Regions from separate parts of the Corynebacterium nuruki S6-4 genome, predicted to be linked through region 2. Evidence: predicted binding sites of a transcription regulator. Region 2 holds the regulator's gene; the other holds the start of a gene.
The links. The regulator LexA, encoded in region 2, represses DNA repair genes until DNA is damaged. The targets are predictions, from matches to a motif close to CGAACANNTGTTCG.

Region 1 (9,431 bases), 1.6 Mb from region 2:
TCCGGACTGCAGGACGACGCCTCCGCCTCCCTCGACGCGGTCCACGGCGCCTCGGACGCCCTGGCCCGCGCCACCGGCGACACCCGCGACCGGGCCCGCGGCCTCAAGGACTCGGTCGGGGACTCCCTGCCCGCCCTCAACGCGGCGATCAGCCGGGTCAGCTCGACCGCCGGCGGATTCGCCGCCTCCCTGCAGTCGCAGCAGACCCTGGTCCGCCAGTCCGTCGGCCTGCTCGACGGCGTCGGCCGCCAGCTCGACGCCACCGGCGGGGTGCTGGACCGGGTCGGCGGCGAATTCTCCGGGATCGCGGACGGTCTGGCCACGGCGCGGACCGATGTCCTCGCCCTTGTCGCGGCGTCCCGCGACGGGGTGCTGGGGACCGTGACCTCACTGGATTCGGTCGGGGTCTCCCGGTTCGTCTCCACCCCCGCCGAGGTCGACAGTCACCCGGTGTACCCGGTCGACCACTACGGGTCGGGGATGGCGGCGCTGTTCACCAACCTGTCGCTGTGGATCGGCGCGTTCATGCTGATGATCATCTTCCGCACCGAGGTGGACACGGCCGGGATCCGCCGCCTCACCGTCGGCCAGGCCTACCGGGGCCGGTTGCTGCTGCTGGCGGCGCTGGCGGTGGGGCAGGGCCTCATCGTCGGCATCGGCGACCTGCTCATCGGGGTGGAGACGGTGAACCCGGCCGCCTTCGTCGGCACGGTGGTGCTCACCGGGCTGGCGTACCTCGGCATCGTCTACGGGCTGGTGTCCGCCTTCGGTCATATCGGCCGGGGGATCGCGGTGGTGCTCGCCTTCCTGCAGATCCCCGGGGCGTCCGGCATGTACCCGATCGAGATGACACCGGACTTCTTCCGGGCGATCTCGCCGTTCCTGCCGTTCACCTACGGTATCGACGCCCTGCGGGAGACCATCGGCGGATTCTACGGCGACCACTGGTGGCGGGCGACGGGGATCCTCGTGGGCATGGCGCTGGTCGCCGTGGTGGCCGGCGCCCTGCTCAGCCGCCGCCTGTCGCATGTCAAGGCCCTGGTCAACGGCCAGCTGAAGGCCGGCGGCCTCATCGTCAACGAGGAGGTGCAGGTCGTCGGCAGCAGTTACCGGCTGACGGACGTCATCCACGCGCTGCGTGACCGGGACGGCTACCGGGAGGAGGTCGACCGGCAGTGGCGTCCGGTGCGGGAGCACTATCCGGCGCTGCTGCGCACCACCATCGCCGTCGGCGTGGCCGGCGTGCTGGTCCTCGGGGTGCTCGCCCGGGTCATCGACGACCAGAAGGCGCTGTTCTTCGGCCTGGTGAGCCTGTGGCTCCTGCTGACCGTCGCGGTCATCGCCGGGCTGGAGTACATGCGGCAGAGTTTCGCGCGCGCCCGGGAGCTCTCCGAGCTGCCGACCGCGGACCTGCAGGACGCACTCACCGACGGTAAGGACACAGCATCATGAGGAACATCCTGCACATCGTGCGCGGCGACCTCCGCCGCATCCGCCGCAACGTCATGACCGCCGTCGTGGTGTTCGGGCTGATCATCATCCCACTGCTGTTCTCCTGCTTCAACGTGCTCGCCAGCTGGGACCCCTTCGGCCGCACCGACCAGCTCAGGATCGCCGTCGCCAGTGCCGACGAGGGCCACGAGAGTGATCTGGCGAACCTGCGCATCAACCTCGGCGACCAGGTGCTGTCGCAGCTCAGCCGCAACGACCAGATCGACTGGGTCGTCACCGACGAGGACACGGCCGTCGAGGGCACGAAATCGGGGGAGTACTACGCCTCGATCGTCCTGCCCCCGGACTTCAGCACCTCGATGCTGACCTTCTACCTCACCGGTACCGAACCCACGCACCTCGCGCTGTACACCAACGAGAAGAAGAACGCCCTGTCCACGGTCATCACCTCACAGGGCGCCGACGGGGTGATCACGCAGATCAACGACACCTTCACCCGCATCATCAGCGACGTGGGCCTCGGCGTGATCTCCTCCCTGTCGGACTACCTCGACAAGGACGACACGAAGGTCGCCCTCGACCGGATCCGGGACCGGGTGGCCGGGCTCGGCGACCGGCTGCATTCGGTGGCCGGCACGACCCGCTCCCTGACCGCCCTGCTGGATTCGACGAAACCGCTGCTGACCGGGGCGGACGACATCGCCCGGGCGGCGGGGGCCGACTTCGGTGACCCGGGGACCGACCTCGGCGGCGGATCCGGGGCGACCGCCGACCTCGGTTCGACACTGAAGGATGCGACGGACTCGCTGGAGACCGCGCTCACCGCGACGGGCGACAGTTACGCGGCGGTGGGTGACCGGCTCGGTGAGCTCTTCGACCGCGCCGGGTCCGCGGGGTCCGGGACGGCGGCGACGTTCACCACCCTGGCGGACCGGGTGCAGCAGCAGACCGATGCCCTCGCCGCCCTGCGTGACCGGGTGGCGGACGCGACGCCCGGCGGCGTCCCCGCCCTGGACGCGGCCGTGGACCGCAGTGCCGACCTGCACGACCGGCTGGCCCGCACCGCCGACGACATCACGGCGGGGACCACCTCGGCCGCCCAGTCGCGGCAGCGGACCGCGGACGCGCTGAACCGGGCCCGGCAGGCGGTGGACGGCGCGGTGGCCTCCTACCGGCAGGACCTGAAGCCGCAGCTCTCCCAGCTCGGCGGCACCCTGGACTCGCTCGGCCGGAGTGTCTCCGGCATCCGCGACGACCTCGACGGCATCACGGCGGGACTGTCCGGGTCGCCCGGATCGGTGCAGGGGGCGCTGGACCGGGCGCGCACCACCACCGCGACGCTCGCGGACCGGCTCGACGGGCACGCCGCCCGCTTCGCCGACCTGGAGAAGGCGTTGGCGACCGCGGGGGAGACCGGTGACTTCTCCCGGCTCGCCGCGATCGTCGGCGACGATCCGGACGCCCTGGCCTCGCAGCTCTCCGCGCCGGTCTCGGTGGAACGCGATCCGGTGTTCCCCGTCGCCAGCTTCGGCGCGGGGATGGCGCCGCTGTACACGGTGCTGGCGCTGTGGGTCGGCGCACTGCTCACCGTGGTGCTCGTCCGGACCTCGCCGCCGCGGGACCGGGAGTACACGCGGACGCAGGCCTACCTCGGCCGGTTCGGCCTGTTCGCGCTGATCGGGCTGGCGCAGAGCACCCTGGCGGTGGCCGGCCTCGTCGTCTTCGTGCAGATCGGTGCGGTCCACCCGTTCCTGCTGCTGGTCAGCGGCTGGGTGACGTCGGTGGTGTTCATGCTCATCGTCTACACACTCGTGCTGTCGTTCGGCAGTGCGGGCAAGGCACTGTCGGTGGTGCTGCTGGTCATCCAGGTCTCGGGTGCCGGCGGTGCCTATCCGCTGCCGCTGCTGCCCGGCTGGTTCCAGGCGGTGAGCCCGTGGCTGCCCGCCACCTACGCGATGGACGCCATGCGCGCCGCCATCGCGGGCATGTACCGGGGTGACCTGTGGATCAACCTGGGCATGCTGCTGCTGTTCGCGGTTCCGGCACTCATCCTGGGACTGTTCCTGCGGCGGTTCCTGGACGGCTACAACCGGTCGACGAATGCGGCGATCGAGAAGACGAAGGTCATGTCCTGACGGCTGCTGACTCACCGGCAGGTCGTCGGTGCCGGCTCCCCGTTGAAACGGTCGAGGATCCAGTCGAAGGCGGTGACCGAGTTCGTGATCATCGGCAGGGCGTGGTTCACGGCGTTCTTCTCACCGATCTGCGGCAGCGGGTCGGCGACGAACTGCACGGTGCCGCCGAGCCCGCAGTAGTCCGCGGCGAGCTGCTCGACCGGGGCGTGCGGGATGACGTCGTCGTGGTCGCCGCTGAGCAGCAGCATCGGGGCGTTCAGCGGCCGGGTGCCGAGCCGGTAGTCGGTGCTGGTGAAGATGGCGTTGACCTGCGGGTCGTCCCGCAGGATGTCGGCGAGGGAGCGGCCGTCCTGCGTCAGGGTGCGGGTGTCCAGGTTCTCCCACTTCTGCACCGAGTTGCCGATGCACTCGTCGGCGGTGGAGGCGAGGAACTCCTTCCCCTTGTCGTTGAGGTACCGGTCCATCAGCGGGCGGAGTTCGGCGTGCCGGGCGAGCGCGCCGTTGAGGGCGTAGCCGAGCACGCCGCCGATGAGGTGGTTGTCGAGGGCTTCGGTGACGCTGATGAGGTCCGAGGGTGGTGCCCCGGCGAAGGTGCCCTTCACGTTCAGCTCCGGGGCGTAGGTCCCGGCGAGTTCCGCGGCGCCGGCGGAGGCACCGCCGCCCTGCGAGTAGCCGTAGAAGGCGACGGGGAAGCCGGCGGGTACGGCGGCCCGGGCGGCGTCCAGTGCGGCGTGTCCCTCCTCGGTGTGGTTGACGTAGGTGTGCTGGCCGGGTGTGCCGAGGCCGATGAGGTCGGCGACGACGACCCGGACCCCCATGGCGGCGGCCGCCGCGTAGAACGGGTACTCGTAGTCGAGGTTGATCGGCCCGTCGGTGCCCTGGTCCATCGAGGCGACGAGCAGGCCTGCGCGGGACGGGGCGCACCCGTCCCCCGCGCCGCGGGTGCCGGGGGAGAAGACGATGGTCGGGGTGGGGCCCTGGCCGGTCCACGGTGCGGTGGGTTCGATGACGGTGCCGGACGTCGCGACGGGGGAGCCGTCCTGCGTCGTCGAGGTGTACAGGATCTTCTGCGCGCCGCCGAGCCCCTCGGCCAGGTGGGGGGTGTCCTGGCTGCGGATGAGCGTGCCGGGCGTGTCCGGGATCTCGGCCGGCGGGGTGTAGAAGGGGTCGGTCGCCGGCTGGGCGATGCTCGGGTCGGTATCCACCAGTGACGGCGGGACGCCGGGTGCCGCGACAGCGGTGCCGACGGTCAGCGCTGCTGCGGTGAGGGTTGTGAGGGCGGTGCGCAGGAATGTCATGGGAGGAAACTCTAAGACATGTTCCCTTCAGAAATGACTGTTTCCGTCAGAAGGGTACGACCTCCTCGACGGCGGCGCGGGTGGCGGCGTTCCACGCGTCACGGGCCGCTTGATGTTCGGCCCGGGTCTGTACCTTCCGTGCGAGGTCCCGGGCGAAGGTGGTGACAGCCTCCGCCATCGGTCCGGTCGGCACGGTGGTGACGGTGTGGCCGTCGTCGATGCTGGTGGCGCTGACGGTGCCGTCGGGGTGGCGGGTGTAGTCGACCAGGCCGCGCGTCTTGGCGTTGTGGCACCGGCGGCACAGGCTCTGCATCCGTTCGGTGTCCGTGCGGGGTTCACTGTCGTAGCGGTGGACGTGGTCCGTGTCCGCGGTGGCGGCGGGACTCTCGCACCCGGGGGCCCGGCAGGTGCCGTCGATGCCGGCCAGCAGGGCTTTCTGGTTGTCGGAGGCGAACCGGCCGTCATGGGCGGAGTGCGAGGGCACGGTGAGGTGGGTGACCCGGCGGGTCCACCGGTCGGTGGCGACACGGTTCAGCCACCGGTTCTCCAGGTGCATGGTGCCGCTGTCGATGTTCCGGTAGCAGTTGAGGGTCACCCGGACATCGTCGACGTGGCCGTGGCAGAGTTCGGCGAACGCGGTGGCGCGGGAGGACCCGTGGGCGGCGGCGACCGCGTCGACGATACGGGTGACACCGACCGCCTCGTCGGCCGGCAGCGTCACGTGGAAGACGGTGAAGTCGTCGTTGCGGGTGTCGACGGCGAAGTCGGTCTGCAGTTCAGGTGGTGGAACGTCCTGCGCCTCCGGGTCGAGGGGGAGTGCGGCGGGCTGGTGGGTTCCGACGATCTCGGTGGCCGCCCGCCGCAGGATGACGGGACCGGGGACGGCCTGCGCCGGGCGGGTGGGGGTGAGCAGGTCGGCGAGGTCGGCGTCCACCGCGGCGAGGTGGTCGTCGTCGACGGCGCAGGTGACGTCGGCGAGGATGCGCAGCAGGTCGAGGCTGAATGCACCGCAGGAGACCGCGGCGCCGGTGAGCGGCATACGGCTGAGCATCGTCCCGACATCGCAGTAGACCCGGGCCTTCGACCGGGTGACCCCGAGGCGGCGGGCCGCGTTGGCGGTGGTGCGGTGGACCTCGTCGGAGCCGTCGGGTGTCAGCGCGGCGGCGAGGGTGAGGTCGAGGAGGTTCGCGGCGGTCTTGGTCGTCGACAACAGGTCAGGGTTGTCCTGCGTGGCCCAGCCTACGGGCGCGGCAGGGTCGAGGGAGTGGTCCGGTCCGGGGCGTTCGGTGGTGAGGGCACCGTCGGGGTCGTCGAGGCAGTGGGCGTACAGGCCGAGCAGGGTGTCGTCCCCGTCGGTGAGGTCACTGACGATCCTGTCGAACAGGGCGTTGAACGCCATCTGATGGATGGTGGTGCGGTTCGGTGTGGAAACGGTGGTGGTCATGGCGTCCCCCTGGGGCTCATGATCTGTGGTGGAAGGTGCTTTCCGAGGTACTGCAGTCGACCATACATGCTAACCGGAAACAAAACAAGTGTTCGGGCGGAACTGTGTTCCGCCCCGACGGCGCCCGGGGCCGCGTAGGCTGCGTCCCATGACTGAACCAGAGTTCAACAAGCCGCTGACAGCCGGACGCATCCCGCTGGCCAACCGCATCGTCCAGGCCCCCATGGGCCGGCTGCGCGCCGACCCGCAGGGCCGACCCGGAGACCTCATGGCCGAGTTCTACCGGCAGCGTGCGGGCATGGGGCTCATCGTCTCCGACGGCACCTCCCCCAGCCGCGACGGCCGGGTGTTCGTCACCCAGCCCGGCCTCTACGACGACGCCCAGATCCCCGGCTGGCGGGCCGTCGCCGATGCCGTCCACACCGCCGGCGGCCACATCGTCGCCCAGCTCATGCACGCCGGCTGGAACACCCACGAGGACGTCACCGGCCTGCCCGTCGTCTCCGCCAGCGCCGTCGACCACCGCGGCTGGGCGCACGACGCCCGAGGCAACCGCCTGCCGTTCGCCACACCCGTGGCACTGGACGCCGCCGGGCTCGACCGGATCCGGGCCGACTTCGCCGCAGCCGCGCGCCGGGCGGTCGACGCCGGACTCGACGGCGTGGAACTGCACGCCGCCAACGGCTACCTGCTCCACTCCTTCCTCGCCCCGAACTCGAACATCCGGACCGACTCCTACGGCGGATCCCCGGCGAACCGCGCCCGCTTCGTCACCGAGGTCACCGCCGCCGTCGCCGCGGAGATCGGCGCCGACCGGGTGGGTGTGCGCATCAGCCCCGGCATGACCATCCAGGGCGCGGTCGAGGACGATGACGCGGTCGCCGCCGAGGCCTATGCGCACCTCATCGACGGGTTCAACGCACTCGGCGACGGGACCGGCATCGCCTACCTCAACCTCACGCAGCCCGACCTCGCCGGCGACCTGGCGACCGGCCTCCGCGACCGGTTCCACGGCCCCGTCTTCGCCAACCGCAACACCGGCACGAAGGTCGCGAGCACCCGGCAGGACGCCCTGGACATCCTCGCCCTCGGCTACGACGCCGCCGCGGTCGGACGCCCCGCGCTGGCCAACCCCGACCTCGTCGCCCGGTGGACGGCTGCGGAAACGGATGCGGAAACGGCCGAGAACACCCCGGACCCGAAGACCTTCTACTTCGGCGGTGCGAGCGGCTACACCGACTATCCGACATTGCAGGAGGTGACCACCCCTTAACAAAGCCTGCGTGGCGTACTATTGTGGGAGAAGGTATCCCGGAGAGGCCGGGACCGGGGTATGACGACCCCGGAGGAGGAACGGCTGTCGAGGAGGCCGATCGTGACCACCACCCTTCCCGCAAGCTCCACCCGCCCTGCCCCGCACGGCGGACGGTCCCGCAAGGGCGGACATGCATGGGACATCCTGACGACCACCGACCACAAGAAGCTCGGGATCATGTACATCATCATGTCCTTCGGCTTCTTCTTCGCCGCCGGACTGATGGCGCTGCTCATGCGCATCGAGCTGTTCCACCCCGGCCTGCAGTTCCTCTCCAACGAGCAGTACAACCAGCTGTTCACCATCCACGGCACGATCATGCTGCTGCTGTTCGGCACACCGATCGTCTGGGGCTTCGCCAACGCCGTCCTGCCGTTGCAGATCGGCGCACCCGACGTCGCCTTCCCCCGGCTCAACGCCTTCGGGTTCTGGATCACCCTGTTCGGCGGTCTCATGGTCCTCTCCGGCTTCCTCACCCCCGGCGGTGCCGCCGACTTCGGCTGGACCATGTACATGCCGCTGGCGGACGCCATCCACTCGCCGGGCGTCGGCTCGAACCTGTGGATCGTCGGGGTGGCGATGACGGGTATCGGCACCATCGCCTCGGCGATCAACATGATCACCACGACCATCTGCCTGCGGGCCCCGGGCATGACGATGTTCCGCATGCCGATCTTCACCTGGAACATCATGGTCACCGCCGTGATCTCCCTGCTGATCTTCCCGCTGCTGACCTCCGCCGCCCTCGGCGTGCTCTACGACCGGCTGCTCGGCGGCCACATCTACGACGCCGGCAACGGCGGCGCCATCCTCTGGCAGCACCTGTTCTGGTTCTTCGGCCACCCCGAGGTCTACGTCCTGGCGCTGCCGTTCTTCGGCATCGTCTCCGAGATCTTCCCGGTCTTCAGCCGGAAACCGATGTTCGGTTATGTCGGACTGATCTTCGCCACCCTGTCGATCGCCGCCCTGTCCATGGCCGTCTGGGCGCACCACATGTTCGCCACCGGTGCCGTCCTGCTGCCGTTCTTCAGTTTCATGTCGTACCTCATCGCCGTGCCGACCGGCATGAAGTTCTTCAACTGGCTCGGCACCATGTGGAAGGGCCGGATCACCTTCGAGACCCCGATGCTGTTCGCCATCGGCTTCTTCGTCAGCTTCCTGTTCGGCGGTCTGACCGGCGTCATGCTGGCGTCCCCCGCCCTGGACTTCCACCTGACGGACACCTACTTCGTCGTCGCGCACTTCCACTACACCGTCAGCGCGACGGTCATGTTCGGGGCGTTCGCCGGCGTGTACTTCTGGTTCCCGAAGTTCACCGGGCGGATGCTCAGTGAACGACTGGGCAAGATCCACTTCTGGCTGACCTTCATCGGCTTCCACACCACGTTCCTGGTGCAGCACTGGCTGGGCAACATGGGTATGCCCCGGCGGTACGCCGACTACCTCGACTCGGACGGCTTCACCACGCTGAACCAGGTCTCCACGGTCGGCGCCGTGATCCTGGGTGTCTCGATGCTGCCGTTCATCTGGAACATCTTCAGCTCCTGGCGCTACGGCGAGGTCGTCACCGTCGACGATCCGTGGGGTTACGGAAACTCCCTGGAGTGGGCCACCAGCTGCCCGCCGCCGGTGCACAACTTCGACTCGATGCCGAAGATCCGCTCGGAGCGTCCGGCCTTCGAACTGCACTACCCGCACATGGTGAAGACCATGCGGGAGGAGGCGCACATCGGACGCCACTTCTAGGCGTCCGGTCACTGCCCGCTCTGCGGCAGGCCGCCCCACCG
Region 2 (9,431 bases):
ATGTCGATCGACAACCTCAAGGGCGGCCTGCCCGAGTTCGCCAAGGATCTCAAGCTGAACCTCGGTTCGCTCGCCCGGTCCACTGAGCTGTCGGAGCAGCAGCTGTGGGGCACCTTCGTCGCCACCGCCGCCGCCACCCGTAACGACCAGGTCATTTCCGAGATCACCGAGGAAGCCAAGACCCACCTGTCGGACGAGGCCTACAACGCGGCCCTCGCCGCCGCCTCGATCATGGCGATGAACAACGTCGCCTACCGCGCCCGCGGCTGGCTCGGGGACGACTACTCCCAGGTCCGTATGGGCCTGCGGATGAACGTCATCTCCAAGCCGGGTATCGAGAAGGCCGACTTCGAGCTCTTCTCCCTCGCCGTGTCGACGATCAACGGCTGCGAGCACTGCACCGTCGCCCACGAGAAGACCGTCCGCGAGGAGGGTCTGACCAAGGAGCAGGTCTTCGAGGCCGTCAAGGTCGCCGCAACCGTCCAGGGCGTCGCCCAGGCGCTGCAGATCGCGGACTCGATCTAGCACACACCGGTCGCTCCGGCGACCACCCAGCCACACAGACAGCGTGGCCGACCACACCAGGTCGGCCACGCTGTCTGCTGTCGTGACCGGGTCGACCACTCCCCTGACCTCCCCCGCGACCAGCGGCGGGACGCTCCGGCGCCCGGTCCGCCGGCAGCAGACCCGGTGGTAGAATCGCGGGGTGGCATCCGACGGAGAACAGGCAGGGCAGCGCGCGACCGCCCCCCGGAATGACGGTCAGCAGAGCGGACAGGGCCGGCAGGGACAGCCGGGGAAGCGACGCCGGGGCAGGGGGAACCGGTCGCACCGGGCACGACAGTCGCGGCGTCCACTGCGCCAGAACCTGGACCGGGGCATCCGGTTCCCCGAGTCGCTCCCGGTCTCCGCACGACGGGACGACATCATGGCCGCGATCCGTGACCATCAGGTGGTCATCGTCGCCGGCGAGACCGGCTCGGGCAAGACCACCCAGCTGCCGAAGATGTGCCTCGCCCTGGGCCGGGGTGCCCGGGGACGGATCGGTCATACCCAGCCGCGACGGATCGCCGCCCGCAGCGTCGCCGACCGCATCGCCGACGAGCTCGGGGAGAAGGCCGGGGAGCCCGGCGGCCGGGTCGGTTACAAGATCCGGTTCGACGACCATGTCAGCGACTCCACCGCCGTCAAACTCATGACCGACGGTATCCTGCTCGCGGAGATCCAGCACGACCGCCTGCTACGCGGTTACGACACGATCATCGTCGACGAGGCACACGAGCGCAGCCTCAACATCGACTTCCTCCTCGGCTACCTGCGCGAGATCCTCCCGAAGCGTCCCGATCTCAAGGTCATCATCACCTCCGCGACGATCGACCCGGAATCCTTCGCGAAGCACTTCGCCGAGCCCGACGGCACGCCGGCTCCGGTCATCGAGGTCTCCGGCCGCACGTATCCGGTCGAGATCCGCTACCGCCCCCTGACCCGCACCGTCGGCGCCGACGACAACGGCGACGGTGGCCGGGAGGTCGAGACCGACCCCCTGGTCGGTCTGACCGATGCGGTCGGCGAGCTCATGGCGGAGGGCCCCGGCGACATCCTCTGCTTCTTCTCCGGGGAGCGTGAGATCCGGGATGCGGCGGACGCCCTCCATGACGCGAAGTTCCGGAACATCGACATCCTGCCGTTGTTCGGCCGGTTGTCCTCGGCGGAGCAGCACCGGGTGTTCTCCACCGGGCCCCGGCGACGGATCATCCTCGCCACGAACATCGCGGAGACCTCACTGACCGTCCCGGGTATCCGCTATGTCGTCGACACCGGGTACGCCCGCATCTCGCGGTACTCGCACCGGACGAAGGTCCAGCGCCTCCCCGTCGAGGAGATCAGTCAGGCCAGTGCCCGGCAGCGTTCCGGACGCTGCGGCCGTACCGCCGACGGTATCGCGATCCGCCTCTACTCCGAGGAGAACTTCGAGGCCCGCCCGGAGTTCACCGATCCCGAGATCCTCCGGACCCACCTGTCCAGCGTCATCCTGTCGATGGCGGCACTCGACCTCGGCGACATCTCCCGGTTCCCCTTCCTGCAGCCGCCGGACGCCAAGTCGGTCCGGGACGGCGTCCAGCTGCTCCGCGAACTCGGCGCCTTCGAGGGCACCGGACAGACCCTCACCCCGACCGGTCGCGACATGGCGCGGATCCCCACCGATCCGCGCCTGGCCCGCATGCTCGTCGCCGCCCATGTCGCCCACGTCCTCGAGGAGGTCACGGTCATCGTCGCCGCCCTCAGTATCCAGGACGTGCGCGAACGCCCGATGGAGAAGCAGGCCCAGGCGGACCAGGCGCACGCCCGGTTCCGGGCGGACTCCGACTTCACCTCGCTGCTCAAACTCTGGAACTACCTCCAGGAGCAGCGTCGGGAACTGTCCGGCAACCGGTTCCGCCAGCTGTGCAAGGCCGAGTTCATCCACTACGTCCGGGTCCGGGAGTGGATCGACCTCGTCCGTCAGCTGCTCACCACCATCCAGGACCTGCACTGGAAGGTGCCGAACATCCGGCACGTCCGCAACCTCAGCTTCGTCCTCGACGCCTCTGACGCCACCGCCGCCACCGCGGCGTCCGGTCCGGTGGTCGACGAGGACGCCGTCCACAAGGCGATGCTCTCCGGACTCATCACCAACATCGGCATGCGGGAGGGCTCGAGCCGGCAGTTCACCGGACCCCGCAACACCTCGTTCATGATCCACCCGTCGTCGAACCTGGCGAAGAAGCCGCCGCAGTGGGTCATGGCCGCCGAGCTCGTCGAGACCTCCCGGGTGTACGCCCGCACCGTGGGGCCGCTCGTCCCGGAATGGCTCGAGGAGGTGGCACCGCACATGCTGAAGTCCACCTACTCCGAGCCGCACTGGTCCTCGAAGCGGGGCGCGGCGATGGTGCACCAGAAGGTCCTCATGCTCGGACTGCCGGTTATCCCCGACCGGACGGTCCCGCTGGCCCGGGTCCAGCCCGCCGAAGCCAGGGAGATGTTCATCCGCAGTGCCCTCGTCGAAGGCGACTGGCGGACCAACCACGCGTTCTTCCGGCACAACCGCGAGATGCTCGAGGAGACCACCCTGCTGGAGGAGAAGGCCCGCCGGCGCGACATCGTCGTCGACGACGACATCCTCTACGAGTTCTACGACCGACGGATCCCCGACTCGGTCGTCTCCGCCCGGCACTTCGATTCGTGGTGGAAGAAGGCCCGCCGCAGTGATCCGACGCTCCTGGATTTCACCGAGGACGCCCTCATCAGTTCCGACGACCAGGCCGCGCAGGCCCGGGAGTTCCCGGACACCTGGCGGCAGGGCTCGATGGAGTTCGACCTGACATACGTCTTCCGGCCCGGGGACCCCGATGACGGCATCACGATGCGCATCCCCCTGCCGCTGCTGGCCAGTGTCGATGACACCGACACCCGCTGGCTCGTCGCGGGCATGCGTGAGGAGCTCTGCGTCGCGCTGATCCGCACGCTGCCCAAACCGCTGCGCACCACCGTCGTCCCGGCCGGTGAGTTCGCCCGTGCGGCACTGCAGCGCATGACCCCCTTCGACGGGGCCGTCGACGAGGCGCTCGCCGATGCACTCCGGTCACTCGGCGGCTCCGGGATCAGCGCCTCCGACTTCGACTGGTCCCGGGTCCCCGACCACCTGCGGATGATCTTCGCCGCGGTGGACCGGCGCGGCAACACCGTCGCGCGCAGCCGTGATCTCGCCGACCTGCAGCGGGAGCTCGCCGGGGAGATCACCCAGTCCATCGCCGCCGCCGCGGCCCGGGGAAATGCGCCCGCACCCACCGATGCCGCGGTCCACACCCCGGGCCGGAAACGGAAGCGCCGGGGTTCCGGGGACCGGGCCGGCCGGGACAGTTCAGGCGGCTCCGGCGGCGCGGGGAGCGCCGGCAGTGCCGCCGGTATCCTCGCCCGTGAGGACAGCTGGACCGCTGACGGCATCGGTACGATCCCCGAGTCGGTCCAGACCTTCGTCGACGGCCAGCCGGTCGACACGTATCCCGCTCTCGTCGTGGAGAAGGGGTCGGTCGTCCTGCGTGCGTACCCGACCGAACGCGCGGCAGCCGGACAGCAGTTCACCGCCGTCCTCGATCTCATGCTCGCGGACTGCACCGTGTCGACGAAACAGATGGTGAAGGGACTGCCGCTGCGCCAGCGGGTGGCCCTGGACAACTACCCGTCCGGTGGTCCTGAGGCGGTCGTCGACGACTGCCGGGTCCTCGCCTGCCGGCAGCTGCTGCAGGAGTACGGACCGGTCGTGCGGGACCCGGAACGGTGCGCCGACGCGGTCGCCGCCGCCCGCGACCGTGGCCCCGGTCTCGTCCGTCAGACGGTGGTGGCGGTCGCCCCGGCCGTCCTCGCCGTCGCGGACATGCGCGAAGAGCTGAAGGGGTGGTCCGGCGAGTCCATCGACGACATGTCCCGGCAGCTCGACTTCTTCCTCGGCCCGCACCGCATCGCCCGCAACGGTGTGGCGCATCTGCGCCATGTGCCCCGCTATGTCGCGGCGATGCAGGAACGGCTGACCCTGCTGGAGCAGGACCCCGACAAGGAGGCCGAGCTCGCCGACCAGGTCAACGGCTGCATCGAGGCCGTCAAGGCGACCCGCGACCGCCTGCCGTCGGCGCGGGCGGCCTCACCGCAGCTCAAGGATGTCGAGTGGCTGGTGGAGGAACTGCGCGTCTCGCTGTTCGCCCAGCACCTCGGTACCGCCCGCACGGCGAGCGTGCAGCGGGTGCACAAGGCACTGGCGAAGATCCACTGACGCGGGGCGGCGGGTGCGTCGACTCCCCGGTCTCAGCTGACGGGCCGGTCGCCCGCCGTCCCGCCCGCCGCGGCGGTCCCGTCCCCCGGCTGTCCGGGCCCACCGGTCCGGAGGGCGCGCAGTGACCGGATCTCCTCCTCGAAATCGTCGGCGGAACGGAAGGACTTGTAGACCGAGGCGAAGCGCAGATAGGCGACCTCGTTGAGCCGACGCAGCGGGTCGAGGATCGCGAGCCCGATCTCGTTGGCGGCGACCTGCGAGCCGTGGGTCGCGCGGACCGACTGCTCCACCTCATGGGCGAGCACCTTCAGCTCGTCCCCGGAGACCCCGAGCCCCTGACATGCCCGGCCGACACCCCGGATGAGCTTGTCCCGGTTGAACTCCTCGGTGACCCCGTTGCGCTTGGTCACCAGCAGCACCGACCGCTCCATGGTCGTGAACCGGGTGCCGCACCGGGTGCACTCACGCCGGCGGCGGATCGCCGACCCTGAGTCCACGGTGCGGGAATCGACCACCCGCGACTGCTCGGAACGGCAGGAGGGGCACAGCATGGGCGACGTCCTTGAAAATCGGGTGGCGGTCAGAAACGCCACCATCCTAGCCGTCCGTGCCCGCAGGGCCGCACTTCCGTGCCGGTCACCACTGCGGGACGGACAGTAACGTGCCCGGACGCGGGTCCCGGTCCCCCAGATCATTGAGGTCGGAGAGAGCGGCCATCGCCTCCCCGACCGCGATGTCCGGCGCCTGTGAGCGGGCGATGTCGTAGAGGCTCTGCCCCTCCGCGACCCGGACATAGTGCGGTGTGCCGGGCCCGCCGGGGGCTGTCCCGTCGTCCACCGTCGCCGCGGCGACCGCCGGTTCCGGCCCCTGTCCGGCATCCCCGTCCAGGGACCCGGTGAGGACCGGCACCCCGCACGCGAGCAGGAGCGCGGTGGCGAAGGACAGCAGCACGCCGCCGGGCGACTGTGCGACGGACCAGATCCGCCGGCGCAGTGCGACGGCCCGTCCCCCGACGTCGAACGGGCGTTCCTGCCGGGTGGTCCGCATCCGGAGCCGGGCCCGCGCCGCGGGGGTCGGACGGACCGCCTCACCGCATCCCGCGGTGTTCGAACTCCCCGTACCGGTGTCCGCATCCCGGTACCGCCGCACCCGGCCGGTGCCGTGGATCCGGGCCGACGGGGTCACGGGGCGGTCACGGTAGTCGGTCAACCGGACCGGATAGACAACTGGTGCAGCCATGGTGGCAATCTCCTTCTGCTCGGTGCGTCCGCACTGACGGTGCAGCGCCGATGCCGGTCATCAGACCACCGGCACCGGACACCGGACCGTCAGCGGCCATCGAACATGGAACCTCTGTTCGAAATGACGCCGTCGAACGCGAAGGTAGCACACCCGTTCGAGACTGTCCACAGCCCGCGGGAATATTTCGAACATCTTGGTGGGAAAACCGCTCGCCGTCCTGTAGGGTCAGAGGGGACTACCCGGCGCCGGCGGCGACGGGCCACAGATTGACCCAGTCCAGGAGTGAGGGATCATGGCAGACACACAGCAGCCGACGGGGACACCCACGGGCGGACGCAAGCGGGGCAGGCCGAAGGGGTCACTGTCCGCCAAGGGGACCCACGACGATCCGCAGGGGCGGGAGAAGCTCTCCGACCGGCAGCGACGGATCCTCGAGGTCATCAAGGACGCGATCCGGTTCAGCGGCTACCCGCCCAGCATCCGCGAGATCTGCGACGCGGTCGGCCTGAACTCGACCTCCTCGGTCTCCTACCACCTCAAGGAACTTGAGCGGAAGGGCTACCTCCGTCGTGAGGACAACAAGCCCCGTGCCGTGGACATCCGGTCCTTCGACGGCAGTCCGGAGGACATCTCGTCCGCTCCCCGACCGGGCCGTAAACCGATGTCCGCCGCGGCCGTCGACGACTCAATGCCGACCCCGGCCTACGTCCCCGTCGTCGGCCAGATCGCCGCCGGCGCCCCGATCCTCGCCGAGGAGCATGTCGAGGCCCACTTCCCCCTGCCGCAGGAGCTCGTCGGCGGTGGCGAGCTCTTCCTCCTCCAGGTCGTCGGCAACTCCATGCAGGATGCCGGCATCTACAACGGTGACTGGGTGGTGGTCCGGTCCCAGAACACCGCCGAGCTCGGCGAGTTCGTGGCCGCCATGATCGACGGCGAAGCCACGGTCAAGGAGTTCCAGCGGGACGCCGGCCACGCCTGGCTCATCCCCCACAATGCACTGTACGAGCCGATCCGCGGCGACGACGCCGAGATCCTCGGCCGGGTCGTCGCCGTGCTCCGCAAGATCTAGGTGGCCGTCCCGGGGATGTCGTGGCACCCGGTCGCGACCACCGGGATGACGCGGGAAAGGACCCCCGGGCCCGACCCTGAGCCCGACCCTGATCCCGGCTTCGAACCCGATGTCCGCGGAACGAACCGACAGGTTCATGTCCGCGGAACGAACCGACGGGTCGAGTTTCCTGCCCCAGGACAGCACCTGGGCTCGCGAACCCGACCGGGCCAGGATGCGACCGACCCCTGGGTTCTCAAAACCGACACCGGCGACGTCCGCAACCGCCCCTGGACGTGCGGGTCGAGCGCAGGAGCGCAGGGTCGCAGGATCACAAGGCCACGGAAGTACCGGGCCCAGCAGTACCGGGGGCCACAGGGACCCAGCGGGCGGAAGCTAGAGACCGATGACCGCGGCGGCCGCGATCCGGGCCTCCTCCGCGCCGTCGGCGTCGAGTGCGGCGGCGGCCATGTCGCGGCATGTGACGAAATCGACCTCACCGAGCTGGGTACCGACCGCTGCGAGTGCGGGCGTCGCCGCCGACAGGGACGTCACCCCGAGACCGGTGAGTACACAGGCCAGCAGCGGGTCCGCGGCAGCCTCGCCGCACACGCCCACCGCGGTCTTCGCCGCGGAACCCGCCCGGCAGGTGGTGTGCACCAGCCGCAGCACAGCCGGCTGCCACGGATCCGTGAGATAGGCCAGCGACGCCGACAGCCGGTCCGCCGCCATCGTGTACTGGGTCAGGTCATTGGTCCCGATCGAGACGAAATCCAGGTGGCGCATCATCTTCTCCGCCAGCAGCGCCGCCGCCGGCACCTCGATCATCGCGCCGGCGGTGAGCCCCCGGGCATGGCACAGCTCGGCGAACCACGCCGCCTCATGCACCGTCGCCACCATCGGTGCCATCACCCACGCCTGCGCGTCCGGGCCACGGCGCTCCGTCTGCGACAGGGCCAGAGCGATACCGTCCAACTGACGTTCCAGCAGCTCCTGATTCCCCCGGGCGATCCGCAGTCCACGGACACCGAGGGCCGGGTTCTCCTCGTCCTCGGCGTTGACGAACGGCACCGGCTTGTCCGACCCGGCGTCGAGGGTGCGGACCACCACCTTCCCCTCCGGGAACGCGGCGAACACCTCCGCATACCGCGCCGCCTGGTCCTCCACCGAGGGTTCACTCGTCTCACTGAGGAAGCACAGCTCGGTGCGGAACAGGCCGACCCCCTCCGCCACGGAGGCGGCGGCCTGCCGTGCCGTCGCGCCGTCCTGCACATTCGCCAGCAACTGAACCCGGTGACCGTCAGCGGTCGCACAGGGACCGGTCCAGCTGCTGATCCGCGCCGCCCGGTCCGCCGCCTCGGCGACCCGGCGCTGTGCCTCATCCGCCGGCACACCGGTCTCCACCGTGCCGGCCGACGCGTCGACGAGTACGGGGGTGTCCGCCGGGATGGCCCGCAGATCCGCGCCGACCGCGACCACGCACGGGATGTTGAGCTGTCGGGCGATGATGGCGGTGTGGCTCGTCGCCCCGCCCTTCTCGGTGACGACCGCCACGATCAGGGACGGGTCGAGGGTGGCGGTGTCCGCCGGTGCGAGATCGTCGGCGAACAGCACATGCGGGGCGTCGACCACCGGGACGCCCGGCTCCGGCTCACCGTGCAGTTCGGCGATCACCCGGTCCCGCACGTCCCGCAGGTCGGTCACCCGGTCCGCCATCACCCCGCCCGCCTTGACGAACATGGCGACGAAGTCGTCGGTGGCCTGCCGGACCGCATAGTCGGCGGCCTGTCCCCCGGCGACCGACTTCTTCACCTTCTTCGCCCAGGCACGGTCGCGGGCGATGGCCACCGTCGCCTCGAGGACCTGCCGGGCGTGCCCGTCCACGGTCTCCGCGCGCCCGGACAGCCGGTCCGCGACGGCGTCCACGGCGGCGGTGAAGGCGGCGAATTCGGCGTCCCGCCGGTCCTCGGGCACCGTCGCGTCCGGTCCGGGCAGCGCCGGCCGGGCGGTCACCCAGGTCACCGGGGCAGTGACCGCCCCCGGGACCACCGGCTTGCCCCTCAGCAGCGCCGGCACACCGACCTCTTCAGTGGCGGAATCAGCATCGTGGACGGGATCTGACGTGGTCACAGTGGCCTCCAGAAATCTGCGCCGCTGCCCCGGGGTGGGGCGTCCCACCCCTGGTGACAGGGACGACAGAGTGTCGCGCGGTTCGTTATCGCGCCCCACACTACCCCCACCCGGCGGGTGCCCTCACCCCCTCATCCCCCACCCTTGACCACCCCCACCCCATAGGATGAGGGGTGTGAATTCTGAAGAACGTCGCCGGCAGAT

Region 1: a site for LexA is predicted at 6,411-6,424, ahead of FSW06_RS09160 (HNH endonuclease signature motif containing protein). Genes of this name have one in related genera too.

The regions. Positions count from the first base shown of each region.
Region 1 is NZ_CP042429.1:2,048,142-2,057,572, reverse strand. It holds gene FSW06_RS09175 (YhgE/Pip domain-containing protein) at 1-1,452, shown strand, start outside; gene FSW06_RS09170 (YhgE/Pip domain-containing protein) at 1,449-3,587, shown strand; gene FSW06_RS09165 (lipase family protein) at 3,599-4,885, opposite strand; gene FSW06_RS09160 (HNH endonuclease signature motif containing protein) at 4,932-6,329, opposite strand; gene FSW06_RS09155 (oxidoreductase) at 6,478-7,602, shown strand; gene ctaD (aa3-type cytochrome oxidase subunit I) at 7,663-9,390, shown strand; gene FSW06_RS09145 (alpha/beta hydrolase) at 9,399-9,431, opposite strand, start outside.
Region 2 is NZ_CP042429.1:455,188-464,618, reverse strand. It holds gene FSW06_RS02065 (peroxiredoxin) at 1-1, shown strand, start outside; gene ahpD (alkylhydroperoxidase, AhpD family) at 1-525, shown strand; gene hrpA (ATP-dependent RNA helicase HrpA) at 707-4,807, shown strand; gene nrdR (transcriptional regulator NrdR) at 4,840-5,358, opposite strand; gene FSW06_RS02045 (LysM peptidoglycan-binding domain-containing protein) at 5,444-6,046, opposite strand; gene lexA (transcriptional repressor LexA) at 6,342-7,118, shown strand; gene ptsP (phosphoenolpyruvate--protein phosphotransferase) at 7,494-9,227, opposite strand; gene FSW06_RS02030 (DeoR/GlpR family DNA-binding transcription regulator) at 9,403-9,431, shown strand, end outside.